Regions from separate parts of the Dickeya ananatis genome, predicted to be linked through region 3. Evidence: predicted binding sites of a transcription regulator. Region 3 holds the regulator's gene; each other region holds the start of a gene.
The links. The regulator PurR, encoded in region 3, represses purine synthesis genes. The targets are predictions, from matches to a motif close to CANGCAAACGTTTGCNTG.

Region 1: FGI04_RS01000 (nucleoside-specific channel-forming protein Tsx) is a predicted target of PurR. The motif match lies at 1,333-1,350, and genes of this name have one in related genera.
Region 2: purH (bifunctional phosphoribosylaminoimidazolecarboxamide formyltransferase/IMP cyclohydrolase) is a predicted target of PurR. The motif match lies at 1,252-1,269, and genes of this name have one in related genera.

Annotation. Positions count from the first base shown of each region.
Region 1 is NZ_CP040816.1:228,747-232,028, reverse strand. It holds gene ampE (beta-lactamase regulator AmpE) at 1-484, opposite strand, end outside; gene ampD (1,6-anhydro-N-acetylmuramyl-L-alanine amidase AmpD) at 491-1,051, opposite strand; gene FGI04_RS01000 (nucleoside-specific channel-forming protein Tsx) at 1,469-2,332, shown strand; gene nadC (carboxylating nicotinate-nucleotide diphosphorylase) at 2,517-3,282, shown strand, end outside.
Region 2 is NZ_CP040816.1:3,918,807-3,922,088, forward strand. It holds rRNA gene FGI04_RS17445 (16S ribosomal RNA) at 1-688, opposite strand, end outside; gene FGI04_RS17450 (hypothetical protein) at 901-1,152, shown strand; gene purH (bifunctional phosphoribosylaminoimidazolecarboxamide formyltransferase/IMP cyclohydrolase) at 1,424-3,013, shown strand; gene purD (phosphoribosylamine--glycine ligase) at 3,029-3,282, shown strand, end outside.
Region 3 is NZ_CP040816.1:1,418,260-1,421,541, reverse strand. It holds gene FGI04_RS06150 (C40 family peptidase) at 1-517, shown strand, start outside; gene cydH (cytochrome bd-I oxidase subunit CydH) at 621-710, opposite strand; gene purR (HTH-type transcriptional repressor PurR) at 1,096-2,121, shown strand; gene cfa (cyclopropane fatty acyl phospholipid synthase) at 2,552-3,282, shown strand, end outside.

The sequences.
Region 1 (3,282 bases), 1.2 Mb from region 3:
ATGCCACCGGACCATAAGGCCCCGCCGCGACAAACCAGAACAATGGTGCCAGATAAAAGCGGAAATTCAGCCACAGCAACGCGTTTTGTAATTCCTTTAAACGTTCACGTTCGCTGCCATCGAGCGGCAGGCCATGAATCAGCGCCAGCTCCTCAGCCATTTCCCGGCAGGCATCCGCCTCACCACGCTGAGCGCTCTGAATATAGCGGTGGTAATGCTGGCGTATTTCGCCCGCACCGATGCACATCAAGCCGACGGCAATCCACAACAGCAGCAGCGGCAAGCCAAATAGCCACCCGCTGAGCACCCACTGCGCCGCCAACACAACCGCCATGCCCATAATAGATAACAGCAACGTTTGCACCAGCGATGGGGCGGAAAGATGACGAAACACCCGTTCCAAATGGTGATCCAGTTGCCAGTGGTCGCCACGTTTAAACAACCGCTCCCATCCCAGGACCAACAATAGGCTAAACAACGTCATCTGTGATTACTCCCCTTGTTCTGGTGGTGTCTGCCATAACCGTTGATATCGTGCCCAGTCGAACGCCGGGCCGGGATCAGTCTTACGTCCCGGTGCAATATCACTATGTCCGGTAATACGTTCAGGCGTAATGCCATACGTTTCACTCAGCAGGCGGGTGACATCTGCCAGCCGGGCGTATTGTTCTGTGGTAAATGGCAGCGTATCAGTGCCTTCCAGCTCGATACCAATCGAAAAGTCATTACAACGCTCTCGCCCATCAAACTGCGACACACCGGCATGCCAGGCCCGTTGATCAAATGCCACATACTGCACGATGTCACCGTTGCGGCGAATCAAACAATGCGCCGACACCCTCAGATGGCATATGGACGCAAAATAGGGATGCGCCGTTCCATCCAGCGTACCGGTAAAGAGCTGGTCGATGTACGGCCCGCCGAATTCGCCCGGAGGCAAACTGATGTTGTGAATCACCAGCAAAGAAGGCAACTCGCCTTGCGGACGTTCATCCTGATGTGGCGACAAAACGCGTCTGGCCTCTGTCAACCAGCCATGCTCCACTCTCATCACCGCTCCTTTTATTCTTCCTGGCCGTCAAAACACGATCGTCATCGGAACACCGGTTTGCCCGGCAACCATCAGGTATCGCACCACAAGCGTTAACCAACTGATCGCACTCATCATGCAAACATCTTACCGCATCTGCCATGTTCCTGACCTGTTAAAAAACCATTCCGGTTTATTCGCAATTGTTCTTTCAACACCTGCACACAAACCATGATGTTCTGCCCTTCTTCTGGTATGCTGCGCCCCCTCTTTCCGGCAAGCAGTCGACACGTACGCCATAATAAGCAAACGTTTTCGTCTTCTGCCCATCACCGGGAGGTTTTTCAGCAGTCATTTTGTTATTAACGCCCGAATCACTCTGCGCCGCCCCGGCCAACCAGGCCGCTGACGCGCTATCGGGTAACACAGAGAATCGTCATGAAAAAAATCCTTGCCGCCTGTGCAATCAGCACATTGTCGTACAGTTTACCCACCGTTGCGGACACTAACGCCCCGCAATACCTCTCGGACTGGTGGCACCAGAGTATCAATGTGGTTGGCAGCTATCACACCCGCTTCGGACCCCAGTTAAACAATGATGTGTATCTGGAATATGAAGCGTTCGCTCGTAAAGACTGGTTTGATTTCTATGGCTATGTTGATGTGCCAAAAACCTTCGGTGCAGGTAATACACCAGACCGTGGTATCTGGAATAAAGGCTCTCCGCTGTTCATGGAAATCGAACCTCGTTTCTCCATTGATAAACTGACCAACACACAGTTGGGGTTCGGCCCGTTCAAAGAGTGGTATGTCGCCAACAACATTATCTACGATCAGGGTCGTAATAATGATTCGCGCCAGAGCACCTGGTATGTCGGTCTGGGCACCGATATCAATACCGGTACGGATCTGTCGCTATCCGCCAATATCTACGCCAAATACCAGGGACAGAACTACAGCGCGCCGAATGAAGATCGCTGGGACGGCTACCGTTTTAAAATCAAATACTTTTATCCGATCACATCGTTGTGGGGAGGCAAGCTGACCTATATCGGCTTTACCAACTTCGACTTCGGATCCGACCTGGCTGACGCCGCTGGCCCGTCTCGTACCAGTAACGCTATTGCCTCCAGCCATATTCTGGCGCTGAACTATGACCACTGGCACTACTCCGTCGTTGCCCGTTACTTCCATAACGGTGGCCAGTGGGCTGATGGCACCGAACTGGATTTCGGTCGTGGCCCGTTCAACGTCCGCTCTACAGGGTGGGGCTATTATCTGGTAGCCGGTTACAACTTCTGATCTTTGCTATGATGTATCCCGGTCATGACCGGGATACGAAAACCCCGCCCGGATAGGTTGTTACTCACCATGTGAGGCCTGGCGGGTTACGCCAATAAAACAAATAACACCTTGAATTGAAATAATTTTTCAAATCACTCATTAACGGGATAGCATACATTCCGGATTCCATCGGAGTAGCATAATGACAACACGCCGTTATAGTCAGGAGCAGCGCCAGGCGGAACTGCTCAGCCGTATTGAGCACGATATCCCCGCCAGCGTACAGCAGGCATTACGCGAAGACCTCGGGGGAGAAGCCAACCCTGAGCATGACCTCACTGCGCAGTTGTTACCCAATGACACCGTCGCCAGCGCGGTCATCATTACCCGCGAAGCCGGTGTATTCTGCGGTCAGCGCTGGGTAGACGAGGTGTTCCGTCAGTTAGGCAACGTCATTACCATCGACTGGCTGGTTCACGACGGTGACGTACTGACAGAAAATCAACCGCTGTGCCAGTTGCAGGGTTCTTCCCGCATACTGCTCACCGGTGAACGCACCGCGCTGAATTTCCTGCAAACGCTCTGTGGCGTGGCAACTGAAGTCAGCCGTTATGTCGCACAACTGGCAGGCACGCATACCCAGTTGCTGGACACGCGAAAAACGCTGCCCGGCTTGCGCACCGCGCTGAAATACGCGGTACTGTGCGGTGGTGGGAGCAATCATCGCCTCGGTCTGGCCGATGCGTTCCTGATCAAAGAAAACCACATTATTGCCGCGGGCTCCATCAGGCAGGCGGTTGAAAAAGCCTTCCAATTGCGTCGTGATGTGCCGGTAGAAGTCGAGGTAGAAACCCTCGACGAACTGCAACAAGCACTGAGTGCCGGAGCAGACATTATTATGCTGGACAACTTCACGCTGGATGCTATCCGCGAAGCCGTCACACTGACCAATGGCCGTGCGTTGCTGG
Region 2 (3,282 bases), 2.3 Mb from region 3:
CTACACCTGGAATTCTACCCCCCTCTACGAGACTCTAGCCTGTCAGTTTTGAATGCAGTTCCCAGGTTAAGCCCGGGGATTTCACATCCAACTTAACAGACCGCCTGCGTGCGCTTTACGCCCAGTCATTCCGATTAACGCTTGCACCCTCCGTATTACCGCGGCTGCTGGCACGGAGTTAGCCGGTGCTTCTTCTGCGGGTAACGTCAATGGGTAAAGGTATTAACCTTACCCCCTTCCTCCCCGCTGAAAGTGCTTTACAACCCGAAGGCCTTCTTCACACACGCGGCATGGCTGCATCAGGGTTTCCCCCATTGTGCAATATTCCCCACTGCTGCCTCCCGTAGGAGTCTGGACCGTGTCTCAGTTCCAGTGTGGCTGGTCATCCTCTCAGACCAGCTAGGGATCGTCGCCTAGGTGAGCCTTTACCCCACCTACTAGCTAATCCCATCTGGGCACATCCGATGGCAAGAGGCCCGAAGGTCCCCCTCTTTGGTCTTGCGACGTTATGCGGTATTAGCTACCGTTTCCAGTAGTTATCCCCCTCCATCAGGCAGTTTCCCAGACATTACTCACCCGTCCGCCGCTCGCCGGCGGGGAAGCAAGCTTCCCCCCGCTGCCGCTCGACTTGCATGTGTTAGGCCTGCCGCCAGCGTTCAATCTGAGCCATGATCAAACTCTTCAATTTAAAGTTTGATGTGTTTTCCGAAGAAAACGGTGCTCAAAGAATTTACTGTTTATTCGTAATGAATTAACTGTTGTCACTCTTCAAGACTTTCACTAAATATTTTTAGTGAAGTGTCCTGCGAGTGCCCACACAGATTGTCTGATTGATTGTTAAAGAGCAGTGCGACCGGCCTGAGCCTGCTGTCGCGAGGTGGCGTATACTACGCTTTCCTCATGAAGTGTCAACGATTATTTTCGTTTCCGCTTCCTGACACCGCGCCGCTGTTGCCGCTGTTGCCGCTGTTGCCGCTGTTGCCGCTGTTGCCGCTGTTGCCGCTGTTGCCGCTGTTGCCGCTGTTGCCGCTGTTGCCGCTGTTGCCGCTGTTGCCGCTGTTGCCGCTGTTGCCGCTGTTGCCGCTGTTGCCGTGTCAGTGGGGTCGCATTATAGGGCGTTCATCGCCGACCGCAACCGGTATTTTTGATTAAATTGCGCGTTCGCTGCATTCCACAGCAAAAGCCCCGCTTATACCTTATTTTGCACAGAGTTATCCACAACCCAGGCATTTTTTGAAATTTGGCGAGCATCACGCAAACGTTTTCGCTACAATTCCTCCCCTGATGAATGACACATATTTCGTGGGTGCGTTAGCTGAATATTGGCGACCAATCCGTATTTTTTTATATGACTGTCACTATTCACGTAACGATTCACGTAACGCTCTTTAAAGTAAGAACCTAGTCAGGGGATCAAACCATCATGCAACAACGTCGTCCTATCCGTCGTGCTTTGCTCAGCGTATCTGATAAAGCCGGTATCGTTGAATTTGCCCAGTCTTTGTCACAGCGTGGCATTGAACTGCTCTCTACCGGGGGTACAGCGCGTCTGCTGGCCAACGCGGGTCTGCCGGTAACAGAGGTTTCCGATTACACGGGTTTTCCAGAAATGATGGACGGACGTGTCAAAACCCTGCACCCCAAAGTGCATGGCGGTATTCTGGGCCGTCGCGGCCAGGATGATGCCGTTATGGCGCAGCATCATATCCAGCCAATCGACATGGTGGTCGTCAATCTCTACCCGTTTGCCCAGACCGTCGCTAAAGCCGACTGTACGCTGGAAGACGCCGTGGAAAATATTGATATCGGCGGGCCGACCATGGTGCGCTCCGCCGCCAAGAACCATAATGACGTGGCGATTGTCGTCAAAAGCAGCGACTACACGGCAATCATCGAGGAGATGGATGCCAACGACGGTTCTCTGACTTACGAAACCCGTTTTGATCTGGCTATCAAGGCATTCGAACATACCGCCGCTTATGACAGCATGATCGCCAACTATTTTGGCAGCAAGGTTCCGGCCTATCATGGCGATACCACTCAGCCTGCTGGTCGTTTCCCTCGCACGCTAAACCTGAACTTTATTAAAAAGCAGGATATGCGTTACGGTGAAAACAGCCACCAGCAGGCCGCCTTCTATATAGAAGAGCATGTCTCTGAGGCATCGGTGGCTACCGCGCAACAAGTACAAGGTAAAGCCCTTTCCTACAACAACATCGCGGATACCGATGCTGCGCTGGAATGCGTGAAAGAATTCGCCGAACCCGCCTGCGTTATCGTTAAGCATGCCAACCCCTGTGGCGTGGCGATCGGTGATTCGATTCTGGACGCTTATGAGCGCGCCTACAAAACCGACCCAACATCGGCGTTCGGTGGGATCATCGCGTTTAACCGCGAATTGGATGAAGCCACCGCACAAGCCATTATCAGTCGTCAGTTCGTTGAAGTGATTATTGCGCCTGCCGCCAGCGATGCTGCGCTGAAGGTTACTGCCGCCAAGCAAAACGTCCGTGTACTGATCTGCGGCCAGTGGCAGCAACGTGTCTCCGGTCTGGATTTCAAACGCGTCAACGGTGGCCTGTTGGTGCAGGATCGCGATTTAGGCATGGTAGACGCTGCTCAACTGCGCGTCGTCACCGAACGCCAGCCGACGCAGACCGAACTGCGTGATGCCTTGTTCTGCTGGAAAGTGGCGAAATTCGTTAAATCCAACGCCATTGTGTATGCTCGCGATAACATGACTATCGGTATCGGTGCCGGTCAAATGAGCCGCGTTTACTCGGCCAAAATCGCAGGTATCAAAGCCAGTGACGAAGGGTTGGAAGTGAAGGGTTCCGTCATGGCATCCGACGCATTCTTCCCGTTCCGTGATGGTATCGATGCCGCTGCTGCCGTTGGTATCACGTGTGTGATTCAGCCTGGCGGTTCCATTCGCGATGACGAAGTCATCGCTGCTGCTAACGAGCACGGCATTGCGATGCTGTTTACCGACATGCGCCATTTCCGTCACTAATCCGGGGCTATAACAATGAATATTTTGATTATTGGTAATGGCGGTCGCGAACACGCACTGGCCTGGAAAGCGGCCCAGTCTCCGTTGGCTGATAAAGTCTATGTGGCGCCGGGTAATGCGGGCACTGCCCTGGAGCCCGCGCTGGAAAACGTAAATATTGCCGCGACAGACATCCCGGCACTGCTGGATTTCGCTCGCCAGAACGCGATTGGCCTGACTATCGTTGGCCCGGAAGCGCCGCTGGTCATCGGTGTCGTCGACGCATTCCG
Region 3 (3,282 bases):
GGCGGTCGACGAAGAAGATGAGGTAGCGGCCACATCTTCACATGGTAAAAGTAAGAAAGGTAAACACGATAAAGCGGCGCTGACCATCAGTGCTGCTCACCAAAAACGCTATCAGCACGCTAAATTGACTGCCATGAACAAGCTGATGAGCCAAATCGGTAAACCTTATCATTGGGGCGGTTCAACACCTTATTCAGGTTTTGATTGCAGCGGGCTGGTGTATTACGCCTATAAAGATGTGGTAAAAATCCCGATTCCGCGCACCGCCAATGAGATGTTCCACCTGCGTGACGCGGCTCCCATCAAGAAAAGCGAACTGGAAAGTGGCGACCTGGTGTTCTTTCGTATCACCAACCGCGGCGCTGCCGACCACGTTGGCGTCTACCTGGGCAATGGCCGTTTCATCCAGTCACCGCGATCGGGTTCCGATATCAAGATCAGTAAATTGAGTGAAGATTACTGGCAGGATCATTATGTCGGCGCTCGCCGCGTGGTGACACCGAAGACCATTCGCTAACAGTGATTCGCCAGATAATCACCGGCTAAACGACCTAATGAATAACGAGAAAAGGGGCACTAGCCCCTTTTCTGTTTTCTTTTTCTACACCGGCGATCTGCTATCAGTTCAATACCGCAGTGAAACCAAAGACAATGATCACCGCCAACGCAACCAACGTACTACACAGTGACATTTTCAAATTTGTATCCATCGTATTCTCCTGTATGTGACTGATGATCGCCGTCATCCCGTTACGTCTGAATCAGCACCGTATCCCGGCGGATGGGGAAACACACAAAGTATAGGTCTATTATGACCCGACTGAAGTCAAAAAACCGGTTTCTGCGTCACAGAGATAACACAAATTGCCTCTTCCCCTTTCGCTCTAAATCGGCCAAAATCCGCAGTTTACCGTGTACACTGCGTTGGTCGAAGCGTCAGCCCTCCCTTCAAGCTACACACCTCGGCATGTCTCCTACTGAAATGTTGCCTTGTTGTCCAGCAGGAGCAAAATTCACGCAGGCAAACGATTAACAACATATTTACTGCTGTAACAGACCCACGACTGTAACAGATGAGTTCAGGAGTCACTTTAGATGGCAACGATTAAAGATGTGGCAAAACGCGCAGGCGTTTCAACCACAACCGTATCACACGTGATTAATAAAACACGTTTCGTCGCCGAAGAGACCAAGGCTGCGGTACGCGCAGCTATTGATGAATTGCATTATTCACCCAGTGCGGTGGCCCGAAGCCTGAAAGTCAACCACACCAAATCCATCGGACTGCTGGCCACCTCCAGCGAAGCCCCCTATTTCGCTGAAATTATCGAAGCGGTGGAAAACAGCTGCTACGCCAGAGGCTATACGCTGATTCTGTGTAACTCTCACAATAATCAGGATAAACAGCGTGCTTATCTGTCCATGCTGGCGCAAAAACGTGTTGATGGCCTGCTGGTGATGTGTGCCGAGTACCCGCCTGAACTGCTGTCAATGCTGGCGGATTATCGCCACATCCCGATGGTCGTCATGGATTGGGGCGGAGCTCACAGCGATTTCACCGATACCATTGTTGATAATGCGTTTGCCGGTGGGTATATGGCCGGTCGTTATCTGATTGAGCGCGGGCACCGCGATATCGGCGCCATCCCCGGATCTCAGGGGCGCAATACTGGCAGCGGGCGTTATCTGGGCTTTCTGAAAGCGCTGAAAGAGGCGGATATTCCTCTACGTGAAGAGTGGGTGGTTCAGGGTGACTTTGAACCCGAATCAGGCTACAAAGCCATGCACCAGATTCTGGCGCAAAAACAGCGACCGACGGCGGTATTCTGCGGCGGCGATATTATGGCTATGGGGGCGATTTGTGCAGCGGATGAACTGGGCCTGCGTGTACCGCAGGATATTTCGGTGATCGGTTACGACAATGTGCGCCACTCCCGCTATTTTACGCCAGCGCTCACGACCATTCATCAGCCTAAGGAACGACTGGGACAAGCGGCATTCTCCATGTTGCTTGACCGCATCACCAGCAAACGCGAGGAAGCGCAAACCATCGAAGTCCACCCGACGCTGATCGAGCGTCGTTCTGTTGCCGACGGTCCATATCTCGATTACCGCCGTTAATGAATTAGCCAGACGATTTCGTTATCACTCGCAGGTGTGTCAACCGCCGCCATACCGCGCTGTAAAGCGCCAAAGCGTGCCTCCCTGGCACCCTAATATAGAACGCAATGTGCTGCTTTAGCCCGATGAATCTTGTCGACGGGTTAAAGCAGTCATACACTTGTCACTGTCATTGACGACAATAACCATGATCAGACGATGCTTTTAGCAGTACGCATCGCCTTACTTTTTCTACCCCACTAATGACTGTTGCACCGTTTGTCACGGCCGGGGTAGACGCCTTTCGTGTCGGCTTGTCTCTTATTTTCCTCTGAGGCTCTCAGGGATAGACGATGACGTGTGGAATGGGTACATCGAATACCCTCCCCATCGCCATAGTTGTCTGGTTTATCCCGTATAACGCATGTATCTGGCAAGGTAGGGAGAAGTTATGAGTTCATCTTATGTGGAGGATCTGGGTACCCCCAGTCAACCCTGGTTCCAACTGGTTAATGAAATGTTATCGGCCGCTGATATCGCCATTAACGGTTCGCGACCGTTTGATATTCAGGTCAAAAACCCTGAACTGTACAAGCGCATATTGCGTGACGGGTCACTGGGTCTGGGCGAAAGTTACATGGATGGCTGGTGGGAATGTGAACGGCTGGACATGTTTTTCCACCGTGCGATACGCGCCGGGCTGGAGAAGCAACTGCCCCAGCGTTGGCAGGATACGCTACGGATACTGATGGCGCGCCTGACCAATCTGCAATCGCGTCGGCGGGCATGGATTGTGGGTAAGGAGCATTACGACCTCGGTAATGATCTTTTTAGCCTGATGCTAGACCCGTACATGCAGTACTCCTGTGGTTACTGGAAACAAGCCGAAACCCTGGAGCAGGCACAACAAGATAAGCTGCGCCTCATTTGCGAGAAATTGCAGTTACGCCGCGGGATGACACTGCTGGATATCGGCTGCGGCTGGGGCGGTCTGGCTGAATTTGCCGCCCGCCATTACGGTGTTAGCGTAACCGGTGTGACTATCTCCCGCGAGCAACAGGCATTGGCGCAGCAGCGCTGTCAGGATTTGGATGTCACCATTCTGCTACAGGACTACCGCGATCTGAATCGGCAGTTTGACCGTATCGTTTCCGTCGGCATGTTCGAACATGTCGGCCCGAA